DNA from 4 places in the Salinivibrio sp. EAGSL genome. Region 4 is predicted to be linked to each of the others. Evidence: predicted binding sites of a transcription regulator. Region 4 holds the regulator's gene; each other region holds the start of a gene.

Region 1 (4,219 bases), on a different contig from region 4:
GATGAGCTGCATCACCGGTGCCATCAACAGCATACGCTTGGTACCCAAACGCGGCCGAATGCGCGACACCAGCGTGCTGCCCAGCAGTAACCCACATGTCGGAATAAGCGCCCACAGCGCATATTGATCCGAGGTCATCCCGATGCGCTCTTGCATCAAAAATGGCATCAGTGACACCGTGGTGATCACCAAGGTGAAGTTCAACCAGCTGATACTGGCGAAATAAAGAAAGTAGGGCGTTTTTAACAGTGCGCCATAACGACCAAGGATCACTTTTATCTTAGGCAATGGCGATCGCGTATGCATACTCTCTTTAAATAAGAAAAAGAGCACGCACCACACCAAGCTGGTATGAACCATCAATAAAATAAAGATCGCCAACCAGCCTAAGTTATGGTTAACAAAGCCACCAATCACAGGAGCCACAATGGGCGTAAATGAGGCGACCATGATCAGGTATGACATGGCTTGAGGAAGCTGATCCCCCGAATACGAGTCACGGGTAAAGGCTCGCGAGAGGACGGCACAACATCCCGTGCCCATCCCCTGAATACAACGGCCAATCACCAACCCGGTAAAACTGGCGCTAAAGCTCACCATCACGGTTAACCCAACCAGTGAAAGCAAGACACCGGCTAATAGCACGCGGCGGCGTCCGAGTGCATCCGAAATGGGGCCATAGATAAATTGTGACGGGCCAAACCCGAGCAGGTAAGCGGAAATAAGCAGTTGGACATCGTCCATGCTGAGATTGAAGTCACGAGCGATCCAAGGTAATGATGGAAAAACCAATCCCATGCTGAATTGCCCGATACTGACCGTTAAGCATGCCAGCAATACGGGCGACCAATTAAATGGACGAGTAGCCGATTGCATCTCAATTCCTATGCGTTCTGTGTGTTAGGCGAGCGAGGAAACTGTGACTCTAGCGAATGCTAAAACCACAAGCTGAGAGGCATGTTAACGCAATAACTCCCTGAATGGTAAACAATGATTGAGAATGTATATCAATGGCCAGCTATCGCTGGCCGGTTTTAAAAACTAGAAAGCCGGTTCGATCGTGCCATCAAAGGTTTTTTGTAGAAACGCACGTGTTGCCTCTGATTGAAATAGCGCCAACAAACGCTGATAGGTCGGATTATCTTTATCCTCTGCCCGCGCTGCCACGACCATCACCGCGAGCGGTGCGTCTTTCGATTCTAAGAAAATACCTTGATCACTTGGATTAAGCCCTGATGACATCACATAGTTCATGGTAATTGCAGCAGCATCGACATCTTGTAGGCTGCGAGGCAGTTGTGCCGCTTCTACTTCGACAAAATCGAGCTGCTTGGGGTTAGCGGTAACATCTTGTAGCGTCGCTTGAAAGCCAACGTTATCGGCCAAGGTGATCAGCCCTGCGTCTTGCAGTAATAGCAAAGCGCGCCCGGCGTTGGTCGGATCGTTAGGGATCGCAATTTGTGCGCCTTGGGGTAAATCGTCCACGCGCTGTACTTTGTCTGAGTAAATCCCCATCCGCATAAGGATGGAACGCCCAATCGAGACCAATTCACTATCATGGTTTTGATTAAAGTTATCGAGAAACGGCTGATGTTGGTAACTATTTAAATCAAGACTGCCATCTGCCAGACCGGCATTCGGAGAGATGTAATCCGAAAATTCCACCACTTCGACATGAATTCCTTCTGGTTTAGCCTGTTTCGCAACCGCTTCTACGACTTGCGCATGGGGACCGACAGTCGCACCAATCTTTATCGTTTCTGGCTGATCTGAGCAGCCGCTGATAATCAACGCCAGTAACACTGACGCAATCCAAAATCCTGGTCGCTTTAACGTCATTTCGATTCCCTTACTAAAATAGATGTTTAGACGTCCAGAATGCCACAACTTATAATGATGTCAACCTGATTGTGGTAATGCAGTCTCTGTCTTGATCGTATCCAACCCTGGTCGCGTAGTGGCAGGCATGTTGAATCAATAAGGAGGCGTAGATATGACAAAGCTGTTTCCTCTACCCTTGTTCTTACTACCCGGGGGCAGAGCTAAGCTGCGCATTTTTGAACCTCGCTATTTGCGCTTGGTCCGCGAATGCTCGGCGAATCAACAGGGATTCGTGCTGGCGATGATGCAAGGTAAACGTTTATATCGATATGGCACACTGGTGGACATTGTCGATTTTGAAACACTACCCGATGGTTTATTAGGCATTACCATTGCAGGTCGTCAACGGGTAAAAATTCAATCGACAGAGCAAGAAGCCGACAAGCTCTGGGTGGGCGAGATACAGGCACTGAATGACTGGCCACATGACGAGTTTATTGACCAGGAAGAAAATGAAGAAAAAATGCGTATCGCCGCAGGACTTAAAAATGTCTTCGCCGCCCACCCGGATCATGCTGAGCAATATGAGGCGCCGTATTTCGAAGACTTAACCTGGAGTTGCCAACGCTGGTTAGAAATTTTGCCGCTTTCTAACGCGCAAAAACAATGGTTTATCGCGCAAGAATCGGCAGAAGAGGCGAAGCAATTTATCAGTCAGCTTCTCGAGCAAGAAGTCGAGTGATCCAATTGTTTTAAGCCTCGTATTGGAAGCGAGATGGACGGCTACGACAGATAGGACTCAACTATGACTGCGCCACAAACCATGTATACTGAGACCACCATTTCCAGACGGGACACGCGTGCCAACATGACTGACGTGACGAAGGAAGAGTTGTCTGAATTATTAGCAAAAGTTGCAGAAGACCGCGACCGCATAGCGTTCGAACGTTTGTTCCGATTTTTTGGCCCTAAGATACGCGCTTATGGTTCAAAACATTTAAGAGCTGACGGCCAAGCAATGGAATTAGTACAAGAAACCATGCTAGTGGTATGGCGCAAAGCCCACTTGTATAATTCTGACAAAGGCGCGGCGACGACATGGGTATTCACTATCATGCGTAACTTAAGCTTCGATATGCTCCGCAAGGTGCAATCGAATCGCGAAGACAATTTTAGCGATGATATCTGGCCCATTCTCGAGTCAGGGCAACAGGACAACGAAACAGATTCCGGTGCTCAGTACATGATGGACCAAGAGCTTCTCAGTTTTATTGACGAGTTACCCGCGGTCCAGCAGCAGGTGGTTAGAGGGGTTTATCTCAAGCAATTGACTCATCAAGAGTTGTCAGAACAATTAAATGTGCCATTGGGCACCGTCAAGTCCCGATTGCGTTTAGGTCTAGAAAAGCTTCGCAATCACCTGGAGGTAAAACAATGATTAAGTATCACCCATCGACCGATTTACTGGATGCTTTTGCTGCTGGCAAATTGCCGACTTCGATGGCGATTGCGTTGTCTGCTCATGTTGAACTTTGCCAGGAGTGCCAAGCTTACGTGGCCACTGCAGAAGAAAAGCTTGCATCAGTGGCGTTTGATCAAGAAACAGTCGGCGACGAAGCGTTGATGGTAAATGAGTGGGATCACAATGCTGAAGATGAAATGCTATCCGCCATTTTTGAACAAGCGGCTGCCAACGATGCCGATGCGCTGACGCAATCTGGCGCGGAACAACCTGAAGCGCGCGCAACACAAATCACTGTCGGTGAAAAAACATATGCCTTACCCCGGGCGCTGCAACGATTCGGCGATTCAAATTGGGCATCCTTTGGTAAAGTTCAACGTGCGCGACTTAATCTTGACGAAGGGGCAACGCGAGCCAGTTTTCTTCATATCGATGAAGGCGGTTCAGTGCCTGCGCACACTCACAAGGGCTATGAGTTAACCCTTTTGTTGGACGGTACCTTTGAAGATGAAAGTGGTCAGTATGTGCCAGGTGACTTTATTTTACTCGATAGCCGTCACCATCATACGCCATACACAAAAGAAGGTTGCCTTTGCTATACCATTGCAGATGCCCCTCTCTACTTCACAAAAGGCGTGAGTAAGTTGCTCAATACCGTGGGACATGCGATTTACTAAAAATTTCTGTGCTAGTTGTTATCCTTCGGCGACCGCTATGGTCGCCTTTTTTTATGCTAGATGGCCGCCTAAATCCACGTATTTGCTCGGCTAGACCTAGAATTATCACCATTTATTCTGCAGCGATAACAGAATAATTACACTAAATAAACCTCTCATTAATCATAACTCGCCACTTCAGTCCTACCTAACTAGTTCAAAGTAACAATTTTCCCTTTACATAGGGTGAATTTAACTGGTTTAATTCGTCACTTCTAAC
Region 2 (4,219 bases), on a different contig from region 4:
CTTTTTGTTTGGTGTTGTTACCCTTTCACTATTCTTACTTATTCGGGCATCTCTGGGCGTTGATTATTGCTTGAGCTTCATGGGTCACTGGGGTATGTTATTAGATATCTGGACGTCTAAACATCTTAAATCTTCAGGAGGCAGTGATGCCGATAAAAATCCCGGATCAGCTCCCCGCCACCAATATTTTGCGTCGAGAAAACATTTTCGTTATGTCGCAGACGCGTGCGGTGAGCCAAAACATTCGCCCATTGAAGGTGTTGTTACTCAACTTAATGCCCAAAAAAATTGAAACCGAGACGCAATTTATGCGCTTGCTCTCTAATAGCCCTTTACAGGTTGATGTCGAGCTTTTACGTATTGATAACCGACCCAGTAAAAACACGCCAACGGAACACTTAGACACCTTCTATCGCCAGTTTGAAGCCGTGCGTGAACGCAACTTTGATGGTCTTATCGTCACCGGGGCACCATTGGGCTTGGTGCAGTTTGAAGATGTGATTTACTGGGAGCATTTGCAAGATGTGATGAATTGGGCGCATCAGCATGTTACGTCTACCCTTTACGTTTGCTGGGCGGCTCAAGCGGGTTTAAAGCTTCTTTACGATTTACCCAAAAAAACGCGCAAAGAGAAGTTATCTGGCGTCTATCAGCACCAGGTAAATGAAGCACTGGCTACGCATCCTTTATTGCGGGGGTTTGATGATAGCTTTCTCGCCCCTCACTCGCGGTACGCTGACTTTTCGCCAAGCTTTCTGGACGAACACACGGATCTCGATATTCTCGCCACCTCAGCACAAGCGGGCACTTACTTGGCGGCGACCAAGGATAAACGTAATGTGTTTGTGACAGGTCATCCCGAATATGACTCACATACGCTGCATCATGAATACCATCGCGATCTTGAAGAAGGGATGGAGCCTGTCGTCCCGATTAACTATTATCCTGATGATGATCCGTCTCAACCCCCCTATGTGAGTTGGCGGAGTCATGGGCACTTACTCTTTGCCAATTGGTTGAACTATTGTGTCTATCAGCTGACGCCGTTTAATCTGGCTGAATTTTCACAATCTAACTTTACGCTCGACGAATAGCAAAAAGGCGCCTAATTGGCGCCTTGTTGAGAAAGAGTGTTTATACACGGGGATTATCGATTTTCTCTTGAGCGGCATTGGCTTTATCAACCATTCCTGTCATGGTCGATCCTTGTACGAGAATAGAGAAAACCACCACCGCATAAGTCATGATTAAAATCAGTTCACGGACGTCGATATTCTTCTCAGGGACGACCATCACACCAGCCGGCACTGCCATGGCCATGGCAAGGGCTAAGCCACCTCTTAGGCCTCCCCAACTCAAAATACGAATGGCCCAAGGGTTGTATTGACGAAAGCGATTGAAGCCGAAATAGCAGGCTTTCACACTGAGATAACGGGCGAACAGTACAACGGGTACAACTGCGGCCATAATGATCCAGTCTTCCTTGTGGAAGCTAATCTGTAACAGGCTGACCCCGATCAATAAGAACAGTAAGCTATTCAAAAACTCATCGACCAATTCCCAAAAATGGTCCAGATGATCCTCACTCTCTTTGGAGAAGCCAATAAAGCGAGTCCAGTTACCGATCATAATGCCAGAGACTACCATCGCCAGTGGCCCGGAAACATGCAACATATCGGCGAGCACATACCCCGCGCTAGGAATAGCCAATGTCAGTAGCAGTTCCATGGAATGGTCATTGGTCGCGCAGATCAAACGGTGAAATAGGTAACCCAATATCAGACCGTATAAAATCCCACCGATAGCTTCTTGTAAGAACAATGCGATCGTACCACCGAGTGTCGGATCGCTGTCGCCAAACGCCAAGGTAAAAAGCGTCACGAAAATAACAATCCCGATCCCGTCGTTAAACAGTGACTCTCCCTCGATTTGGGTGGTGATCCGCCTAGGTGCCTGTAGCCGCTTAACAATGGCCAACACCGCGATAGGATCGGTTGGAGAAATCAGCGCCCCAAACAATAAACAATAGATAAAATCAAAAGGAATGCCGATCAGTTGGAAGACGCCCCAAATACCCGCACCAACCAGCGAGACAGAGACCAACAGGCCGCCGAGGACGAGGGTGGTGATTTCCCATTTTTGATCAGAGAAATGGGGAAGCTTGACACCAATACCGCCCGCAAATAAAAGGAAACCGAGTACGCCTTTGAGTAAAAAGGCATCAAAGTGGATATCGGTCAATATTTGCTCTGCCATCGCCTTTAACGGAATGGCTTGGTATTGACCGGCGATCACGATCAAAAGAGAAAGGAGTAGAGAGCTTGCAGTGATCGCGATAGTCGTTTGTACTCGGCTGATTTTACTATTAATAAAGGCGATAAAGATGGCAGCAGCAGCCATGAAACTGAGGATTGCGTAGGTAGACATGCAGCTTCCTAGTACGACGAGGAATGAAAGAGTTACAAAATATTAATAGAAATTGCGCTCAAAACGAACAGCTGAATTGAAATAGATCAAAATTAATCGATATTTATAGACGTCTAGATTTCCAAAATGGCTGTGGTAGGATAAAACTATCGCAATCAGGATGGTGATATCACGGGGTAAGAATGGATCGATTAACACAGCGTCTCTCTACGTGTATTTTGGTGATCGATGGCGGTATGGGCACCATGATCCAAGGCTTAGGACTCGGCGAAGCCGATTACCGCGGCGCACGCTTTAAAGACTGGCATTGTGATGTGAAAGGTAACAATGACCTTTTGGTACTGACGCAGCCTGAAAAAATAGCAGCGTTACACAGCGACTATCTGGCCGCGGGCGCGGACATCATAGAAACCAATACGTTCAACGCGACCCAGATAGCCATGGCCGATTACGACATGCAGGCCATCAGTGCGGAGATAAATTTAGCTGCTGCGCGTCTTGCTCGCGACGTGGCTGACCACTGGACGGCGAAAACCCCAGAAAAACCACGCTTTGTTGCTGGGGTTCTCGGACCCACGAATCGCACTTGCTCTATCTCTCCAGATGTGAACGATCCTGGCTTTCGTAATGTCACCTTTGATCAATTGGTTGAGGGGTATGCGGAGTCCACTGAGGCGTTGATGGATGGTGGTGTTGATCTCATCATGTTGGAAACCATCTTTGATACCTTGAACGCGAAAGCCTGTGCCTTTGCTGTTGAAAAAGTCTTTGATGCCCGAGGTGTGCGCTTACCCATTATGATCTCTGGCACCATCACCGATGCGTCTGGTCGTACGCTCTCTGGGCAAACCACCGCGGCGTTTTATCACTCTTTACGCCACGTCGAACCGCTTTCTTTTGGTTTGAACTGTGCGCTGGGGCCAGCCGAATTGCGTCAGTACGTCAAAGAGCTCAGTGAGATCTGCGAAGGATTTGTTTCGGTTCATCCCAATGCCGGTTTACCCAATGCGTTTGGCGAATATGATCTCTCGCCTGAAGACATGGCAAAACATATCGACGAATGGGCCGCTTCTGGCTTTATTAACCTGGTGGGTGGGTGCTGTGGTACCACACCCGAGCATATTCAAGCGATCAGCGAGGTGGTGGCGAAACATGCCCCCCGTGCGCGCCCCTCTCAGTCTGTGGCATGTCGACTATCAGGGCTCGAACCGCTAACTATTAATGCTGAAAGCCTGTTCGTGAACGTGGGGGAGCGCACCAATGTCACTGGGTCGGCGCGTTTTAAGCGTTTAATCGTCGAAGAACAATACGACGAAGCGCTTGAGGTGGCGTTACAGCAAGTGGAAAACGGGGCGCAAATCATCGATATCAATATGGATGAGGGCATGTTGGATGCACAGCAAGCCATGGTACGTTTTCTCAATCTGTGTGCGGCTGAGCCCGATATTGCTCGGGTACCGGTGATGATTGACTCCTCAAAGTGGGAGATCATTGAAGCCGGACTGAAGTGTATCCAAGGTAAAGGGATTGTGAACTCAATTTCTCTTAAAGAGGGGGAAGCCGCGTTTATTCAACAAGCCCACTTAGTCCGTCGATACGGTGCCGCTGTGATTGTGATGGCGTTTGATGAGCAAGGCCAGGCTGATACACGTGAACGTAAAGTCGAGATTTGCACGCGCGCGTATCACCTGCTGGTTGACCAAGTCGGCTTCCCGCCGGAAGACATTATCTTTGATCCTAATATCTTCGCGGTGGCCACCGGCATTGATGAGCATAATAACTACGCGGTCGA
Region 3 (4,219 bases), on a different contig from region 4:
TAAGATTCGTGGGCCCAATAAAATCTCTTCAAAACCACGTTCACGTGTCATGGCTATTTCTTCTTCTGACAATCCGCCTTCTGGCCCAATCAGCAAACGTATCTTGGAAGGGGCTTCAGGCAGCGTATTAATAGAATACGGTGCGCGAGGATGTAGGTTGAGCTTCAGCCCATCAAATGCCTGCTGACACCAGGTGTCTAGAGGGATCACCGGATGGATGATGGGGACGACATTGCGTCCACTTTGCTCGCACGCGCCAATGGCGATCTTTTGCCATTGTTGGCGTTTTTTCTCCAATCGTTCGGCGTTAAGTTTAACCCCACATCGCGCAGATAACAGTGGTGTGATGGTATTGACCCCTAACTCGACCGACTTTTGAATGGTAAATTCCATCTTCTCACCACGAGAAATGACCTGGCCCAGTTCGAAATCTAATGGCGATTCAACCCCTACGTCCTCGCGCGCCGTGATGGTTGCAGTGACGTATTTTTTCGTCACTTGGGTCAAGGTCGCTGGAAACTGTGCCCCTTGGCCATCAAACAGCTGAATAGGTTGTTCTGCTTGCATTCTTAATACGCGGCCTAGGTGATTTGCCGCTTCATCGCTTAAGGTCACCGTGCCTTGAGAAGGTAAAGGCACCGGGTGATAAATTCGAGGAATTCGCATGGTGTTGGCTTTCCATTGTCAATCAGCCTCCAGTGTAACATGGCTACCGGTGGCAATAGGTGGTGCGTGAATAGGGAATTTGCCAATAATATGGGGGCGGTGAACGGAAAAGCAAATGGCTAGCGTGCTTCGCCCACTGGCGTCAGTACCTGTTGGCACTGCTTGCACCGATAGGTTGCTTGACCTCGCTGGACTTTATGATGCCGTCGTATTGTCAAAGCGACTGGCCCACATCGACATTGATACGAGAAGGTTTTTCCTTGTACCGCTGTAATATCCAGCCGGTGGGTGGTGTTGGCGGGGGCGTTAAACAGGTTGATCATCAGGTCTCGCCATTCCGGACCATGAGGCTTGACACGCCCATACAGAGCAAACGTCACTAAATGACACACTTCGTGCGGGATCACCTCCTGCAAAAAAGCCTCGGCGTCCTGCTGGAGCAATACCGGATTAAATCGTAGTCGCCATTCTGTCGGATGCGCGGTGCCGGCGGCTCGGCCTCGCAAAGTGAAACCAACCTGGGGATAAACCAAGTGCAGACCGAATTGCAGATTGGCGCTATCAATACAGGCATGAACGCGGTCGGTGACTGTTTTCATTAAGGTGTCGGAAAGAGAAGGCATCAATTTGGCTCAAGCAGCAATTAAAAAAGGGAAGCCGACGCTTCCCTTTGCAAAAAGTGAATCAGACCAGATTAACCAAGTTTGGCAAACTCACGCAATACATCGGCTTTGTCGGTTTTCTCCCATGGGAAGATCTCACGACCAAAATGACCATACGCGGCGGTTTGCTTATAAATTGGTTGCAGCAAGTCGAGCATTTCTTGCAAGCCATAAGGACGCAAGTCGAAGTGCTCACGTACCGCTTTAATGATCACCTCAGGTGCCACTTTTTCAGTGCCAAAGGTTTCTACCATTATAGACGTTGGCTCGGCCACACCAATGGCGTACGACAATTGAATCTCACAGCGATCAGCTAAGCCAGCTGCGACGATGTTTTTCGCCACATAGCGGGCTGCGTAAGCTGCAGAACGATCCACTTTTGAGGGATCTTTGCCTGAGAAAGCCCCGCCACCGTGACGCGCTGCACCGCCATAGGTGTCCACGATAATTTTACGGCCGGTTAAACCACAGTCACCCATCGGGCCGCCAATGACAAAGCGACCGGTTGGATTGATAAAGAACTTGGTCTCTTTAGTGAGCCACTCTGCAGGTAGAACCGGTTTGATGATTTCTTCCATGACCGCTTCGCGCAGATCGTCGGTTGAAATGCTATCGCAATGCTGTGTTGACAGTACGACGGCATCAATGCCAGCAATTTTGCCGTTGTCATAGGCGAAAGTAACCTGACTTTTCGCATCAGGGCGCAACCAATCTAAGGTGCCATCTTTGCGCACTTGCGCCTGTCGCTCGACCAAACGGTGTGAGTAAGTGATAGGGGCAGGCATCAGTACGTTGGTTTCATTGGTGGCAAAACCAAACATGATCCCTTGGTCGCCAGCGCCTTGATCTTTGGGATCGGCGCGGTCAACGCCTTGATTAATGTCAGGCGATTGCTTGCCAATCGTATTCAATACCGCGCAAGAATTGGCATCAAACCCCATGTCCGAGTGCACGTAACCAATATCGCGCACGGTTTGGCGGGTGAGCTCTTCAATATCTACCCAGGCAGAGGTTGTCACTTCCCCGCCTACCATGACCATACCGGTCTTTACATAGGTTTCGCAGGCAACGCGTGCTTTGGGATCTTGCTCAAGAATGGCATCCAAGACCGCATCAGAAATCTGATCGGCGATTTTATCAGGATGGCCTTCAGAGACGGACTCTGAGGTAAACAGGTGCTTAGCCATGTGACACTCTCATTGATTATCAAGAATACCGACGATACGTAGCGAATAGTCTCGCCGATCATCTCAGATGTTTTAACTTCTAGACGTCTATTTTATTCGCAAATATGATAAACGCAAGTCAGTTGATGCAGCAGGAGTCTCTCTAGGTATAGCAAAAACGTCTATGTATCGTATCAAACTAGGTAACGGCCTGAGGTGATCTCGCCGGTTGCCAGTGTGCCGGCGCGGCTTCTTGTAGCCAATCCTTGAGTGATTCAACACGCAGGGGAAGGCGGCCAGCGCTGCAATAAAGACGCAGCGGAACAGGCGCTGAGTGCCATTGCGGCAAACACCGCATAATGTTGTCCGGATGGTGCTGTTGATAGCCAGCTGCGCTCCAAGTCGGTAAAAGTCCGACGCCTTGTCCATCCGCAATCGCATCTAATTGAATAGCGATCATATCGCAATTGAAACGGCTTGGTATCGCGCTTAAATGATAGGCTTTATCGTGATTATAGAGCGTCAACCCTTTTCGTCGCAGAGCAAAGACATCTAACCAAGGATGATCGTCCAACGCGCGTGGATGTGTGAAGGGACCATGTTGCGCTACGTAGTGTGGTGCAGCATAAATACCATACTGCCACTGCCCTAGCGTATCAGCGCGACAGTTCATCGGCAGCGTGATATCGCCTGCCCAAATAATCAGATCAGCCGATTGGATACGTGGTGCGCTCACCTCACTGGTTAGTGTAATGGACACCTTAGGGTGTTGGGCTAAAAACGCATTAATCGATGGCCCAGCCCATCCACGCATCATGCCGGGGTGACAAAGCACGTCAATCGGCCCTTGAAGGTGATTATTTAACCCCTGGATCGCTTCTTCACTTTCCTCTGCTAAATCGAGCATTTGTTGGCAGTAGTGAGAAAAAATCTCTCCCGCTTTGGTTAATACCAGCCGATTTCCTTGTCGTTGTGTCAATGACTGGCCCATGTCTGTCTCTAGTTGGGCTAATCGACGACTGACTGTCGATTTGGGCTGTCCGAGTGCTTTTGCTGCCGCCGTGAGGCTTTGATGATGACATAAAGCAACAAACGCACGAATTGAGGAAAAATCCTGCATAACGGTCCTTTTTCACTTCGGTGAAGATTCATATCAGTGGTTCGGCATGAAGCTCACTGCCTCGTTCTATTACTGGAACGAGGTGTTCCTTTTTTGTCCCTATGCGCCCGAACTCAAACGTGAATAATTATCAACTAACAAATAATAATCATTATCACAAAATGGAGTTGATTATGTCCAGTTGTCTTCGTCCCGTTGTTCTCGGGATGGTATTCGCCGGTATGCCTGTGAGTGCTATTCATGCGGCAGAAGCGGGTGATCAAAATACCGAAACTATGGTGATCACAGCGTCAGGATTTGAACAAGCCACCGCAAAGGCGCCAGCAAGTATTAGCGTGATTAGCCGTGACCAACTTGAAGATCGTTATTATCGCGATGTTACGGATGCATTAAAGCGTATTCCTGGCGTGGTCGTGACCGGAGGCGGTGACACTACGGATATAAGTATTCGCGGAATGGGCTCAAAATATACCCTGATGCTGGTGGATGGAAAACGTACCACCAGTCGAGAAACACGCCCGAACAGTGACGGGCCTGGCATTGAGCAAGGTTGGTTACCGCCGCTACAAGCGATTGAGCGTATTGAAGTGATTCGGGGGCCGATG
Region 4 (4,219 bases):
CCCGGCTTAGGATCGGGAGAGCGACACGGCCTTTAAAATGAGGTTATCCCTATGAAAGCTGGTATCCATCCAGAGTACAAAGCCGTCACAGCAAAATGCTCTTGCGGTAACGAATTTGCGTTCAGCACAACCCTAGGTAAAAACATCAACCTAGACGTGTGTGACAAATGTCACCCATTCTACACCGGTAAGCAGCGTATCCTTGATGCTGGTGGCCGTGTTGATCGCTTTAAGAAACGTTTCGGTGCCCTTAGCAGCAAAAAATAAGCAGCTATTGACCGAATATAGAGAAGGGACGCATCAGCGTCCCTTTTTTTGATCGTATCGTCCTAGTATTCGGACAACAGGTCCGAGCATCATCGCGAATACGGCGTTAGTACTGGTGGACGTTTCCCCGCTGCGTTACCATCTTTACCCTTATACAAACCTTTCCTGTGTGGTTTGTAGAGTGTCTGGCTAATATCGGTCATCCTTCCCTGCCGGTATTGGTTACCCCTTCACGATAATAACTAGGAAAACGACATGTCGGACGATAAACGCCAGCAAGCGCTGGATTATCATGCATACCCTACACCCGGAAAAATCTCTGTCGAACTCAGTAAGCCTGCTGATTCAGCGGCGGATCTTGCTCTCGCCTACAGCCCAGGCGTTGCTGAACCTGTGCGTGAAATAGCCCAAGATGCGGATGCCGTATATCGCTATACCGGTAAAGGCAATATGGTTGCGGTGATCTCAAACGGCACCGCGATTTTGGGGTTAGGGAATTTAGGGCCGATGGCGTCAAAGCCTGTCATGGAAGGCAAAGCGTTATTGTTCAAGCGTTTTGCCGGCTTGGACTCGATCGACATTGAAGTTAAACACCGCACCATCGATGAGTTTGTTGATACCGTAGCCAATATTGCTGACACCTTTGGCGGTATCAACCTTGAAGATATCAAAGCCCCAGATTGTTTTGAGATCGAAAAGCAGCTGATTGAACGCTGTGAAGTGCCTGTCTTCCATGATGATCAACATGGTACCGCGATTGTCACTGCTGCGGGGATGCTTAACGCGCTCGAGTTGCAAGGCAAAGATATTGGTGAAGCCACCATCGTGTGTCTCGGTGCGGGTGCCGCTGCGGTGGCCTGTATGGAGCTATTGATTAAATGTGGCGCCCAGCGCGAAAAGATTTACATGCTGGATCGCAAAGGGGTGATTCACACCCGTCGTGATGACATTAACAAGTATAAGCAGCTGTTTGCCAATAACACGGATAAGCGTACCCTCGAAGATGTGATTGAAGGTGCGGATCTCTTTGTTGGCGTATCAGGCCCGGATTTGCTCTCGCCTGAGGCATTAAAACTGATGGCGGATAAGCCTGTCGTGTTTGCCTGCTCAAACCCAGATCCTGAAATTAACCCAGAGGTTGCGCACCAAGTCCGGGATGATCTGATCATTGGAACGGGGCGTTCGGATTACCCGAATCAGGTGAATAACGTCTTGTGTTTCCCGTTTATTTTCCGGGGAGCATTAGATGTGCGTGCCAGTGAGATTAATGATGCGATGAAGTTGGCCGCCGTTGAAGCGATTCGTGGTTTGGCGAAAGAGCCTGTACCACAATCGGTCTTAGATGCCGCGGGCTTGTCTTCACTCAGTTTTGGCCCGGATTACATCATTCCCAAGCCGATGGATGCCCGTTTACTGCCTAAGGTAGCACGTGCCGTGGCGCTTGCGGCCGTCGAAACCGGCGTAGCCCGTATTGAGATGCCAGACAACTATATGTTGTAAAGAAAACATGTTGTAAAGAAAACATGCTGTAAAGAAAACATGTTGTAATTAGAAAACAGTGTCTTACCATAAAAAAACCGCCGATGGCGGTTTTTTGTTTAGTATTCACTGTCGTCAAACTCAATGCCCAACTCTTCCATGATCCGACGTGCCTCGGCAGGAATGCTATCGGGTTTATCCTTACGGATGTCGTCATCGGTTGGCAGAGGCTGCCCGGTATAGGCATGTAAAAATGCCTCACACAATAGCTCACTGTTGGTCGCATGACGCAGGTTATGAACCTGACGGCGAGTGCGCTCATCAGTAAGAATTTTTAATACTTTAAGTGGGATAGAGACGGTGATCTTCTTTACCTGCTCTTTCTTTTTACCATGTTCGGCATACGGATTAATGTAATCGCCGTTCCACTGCGCCATGTCTCACCTATCTTGATTATGGAATACCCAGAATGATGCTGCGGAGATTTTAGCTATATTAACCGCCACATGCAAAGGTGTTTAGACGTCTAGAAGTGTTGACGTCCCAAAAGCGCCGAGGTAAAGTAGTATGATGACGACTGGATCACGTAAACCGTGCCAGCGCAACAAGAGCAAGGATGAACCATGACAGGTAAAAAAACCGACACCATTGCCGTTCGAACAGGAATTGGCACTGACACGCAACATCATGCGGTTGTGCCGCCTTTGTATTTATCAACCAACTATCGTTTTCCTGCTTTTGGCGACGTTCCCACTTATGATTATGCCCGTGGGGGCAATCCAACTCGAGCTCAGTTAGAGCAAGCGTTAACGGAACTGGAAGGCGGAGCCGGTGCCGTGGTGACCAACTGTGGGATGGCAGCCATTAACTTGGTGTTGTCTTTACTGGATGCAGGGGATCATATTGTTGCACCGCATGATTGTTATGGTGGTACCTTTCGCTTGTTAGAGTCACGCGCCAAGCAAGGGATTTGGCAGGTCAGTTTTGTCGATCAATCTGATCACCAGGCGTTAACCGCTGCGCTGGCAAAACAGCCGAAACTGGTGTTAGTTGAAACACCCTCTAATCCGCTATTGCGTGTGGTCGATATTGCTAAAATCTGCCAACAGGCCCACCAAGTGGGGGCATGGGTGGTGGTCGATAACACCTTTTTATCGCCAGCACTCCAACAGCCGTTTTCACTGGGTGCGGACATCATCGTGCATTCCACTACTAAATTTATTAATGGTCACTCTGATATTGTCGGTGGCGCTGTAGTGGCGAAGACGCCTGAATTGGCTGCAACATTAGCGTGGTGGGGCAACTGCTTGGGCGCAACAGGCAACGCCTTTGACAGTTATATGACATTGCGAGGGTTGCGTACTTTGGGCGCTCGGGTTAAACAACATCAACAAAATACGCAAGCGGTATTAGCCTATTTGCAAACAGTCCCTGCGGTGCGGCAACTCTATTATCCCGGTTTGGCGACACATCCAGGCCATGACATTGCCGCCCGTCAGCAGTTTGGATTTGGTAGTATGCTCAGCCTCGAGCTGGACACGGACTCTGCTGGGATCGCACGTTTTATTGAAGGCTTATCCTTATTTGCGCTTGCCGAGTCGCTGGGCGGGGTAGAAAGTCTGGTCACGCATCCAGGATCAATGACCCATCGTGCGATGAGTGATGACGCGCAAGCCGAGGCTGGCATTACCCCAACGTTGCTGCGTTTTTCTATTGGACTAGAAGACGCAGAAGACTTAGTGGCCGATTTGGCGCATGCCTTCGCCCATTTAGCTAACCAGTAAAACCGATTGCTATAGGTGTTGCTGTCATAGCACGCCGCTTTATTGATATTCATTGAGACCAAGAGAGACCTCGCCATGCACGCGCAACCGATGGACACCGCCCCCGAATCACAACGCCAATTGCATAAATTTGGTGGCAGCAGTTTAGCGAGCCCAGATTGTTATCGCCGTGTGGTCGATGTGCTGACGGGGCATGCAAAGGCGCACGACTTAATTGTGGTCTCTGCGGCGGGGAAAACGACCAATCAGCTCATTGCTTGGCTCGCTCAACTGGGCAAAGATGGCCGGTTGGCGCATGAGACCTTGCAAGGCGTCCGTGCCTTTCAGCAAGACTTGATTGAAAATCTGATCAACGGTGATCACAAACAACAGTTGGTTGATGCCTTATCTGCTGACATCGCGACGATCGCGTCGCTCGGGGAGACAGCGCTGAGCGACAGCGTACAAGCCGATGTGCAAGGGTTCGGAGAGGTTTGGTCGGCGCGTTTATTAGCCGCGCTGCTTAATCAGCAGTGTCGTCAGGCGGTGATGTTGGACTCGCGCCACTGTTTACGCGCGGAACGTGCGGCTCAACCCGAGGTCGATCGCGGCGCATCATGGCCACTATTACGGCAGCAACTTTCTCAGCACACGCAATCTCACGTCGTGATTACGGGATTTATGGCGCAAAATCAAGCTGGGGAAACCGT

The links. Region 4 encodes MetJ, which represses methionine synthesis genes. Its sites were predicted from a motif close to TTAGACNTNTANANGTCTAA; they were not measured.
Region 1: a site for MetJ is predicted at 1,866-1,885, ahead of HLG76_RS09945 (MetQ/NlpA family ABC transporter substrate-binding protein). Genes of this name have one in related genera too.
Region 2: a site for MetJ is predicted at 2,533-2,552, ahead of metH (methionine synthase). Genes of this name have one in related genera too.
Region 3: a site for MetJ is predicted at 2,587-2,606, ahead of metK (methionine adenosyltransferase). Genes of this name have one in related genera too.

The regions. Positions count from the first base shown of each region.
Region 1 covers NZ_JABWMG010000014.1:22,603-26,821, forward strand. Annotated here, with positions in the region: gene HLG76_RS09940 (multidrug effflux MFS transporter) at 1-876, opposite strand, end outside; gene HLG76_RS09945 (MetQ/NlpA family ABC transporter substrate-binding protein) at 1,042-1,839, opposite strand; gene HLG76_RS09950 (LON peptidase substrate-binding domain-containing protein) at 1,994-2,563, shown strand; gene HLG76_RS09955 (sigma-70 family RNA polymerase sigma factor) at 2,690-3,259, shown strand; gene HLG76_RS09960 (ChrR family anti-sigma-E factor) at 3,256-3,960, shown strand.
Region 2 covers NZ_JABWMG010000019.1:69,354-73,572, reverse strand. Annotated here, with positions in the region: gene metA (homoserine O-succinyltransferase) at 147-1,094, shown strand; gene HLG76_RS12265 (sodium:proton antiporter) at 1,135-2,427, opposite strand; gene metH (methionine synthase) at 2,610-4,219, shown strand, end outside.
Region 3 covers NZ_JABWMG010000024.1:10,241-14,459, forward strand. Annotated here, with positions in the region: gene rsmE (16S rRNA (uracil(1498)-N(3))-methyltransferase) at 1-666, opposite strand, end outside; gene HLG76_RS13345 (SprT family zinc-dependent metalloprotease) at 786-1,289, opposite strand; gene metK (methionine adenosyltransferase) at 1,361-2,515, opposite strand; gene HLG76_RS13355 (LysR family transcriptional regulator) at 2,694-3,614, opposite strand; gene HLG76_RS13360 (ligand-gated channel protein) at 3,788-4,219, shown strand, end outside.
Region 4 covers NZ_JABWMG010000002.1:56,057-60,275, reverse strand. Annotated here, with positions in the region: gene rpmE (50S ribosomal protein L31) at 52-267, shown strand; gene HLG76_RS01670 (malic enzyme-like NAD(P)-binding protein) at 523-1,767, shown strand; gene metJ (met regulon transcriptional regulator MetJ) at 1,866-2,183, opposite strand; gene metB (cystathionine gamma-synthase) at 2,370-3,530, shown strand; partial or broken gene HLG76_RS01655 (bifunctional aspartate kinase/homoserine dehydrogenase II) at 3,621-4,219, shown strand, end outside.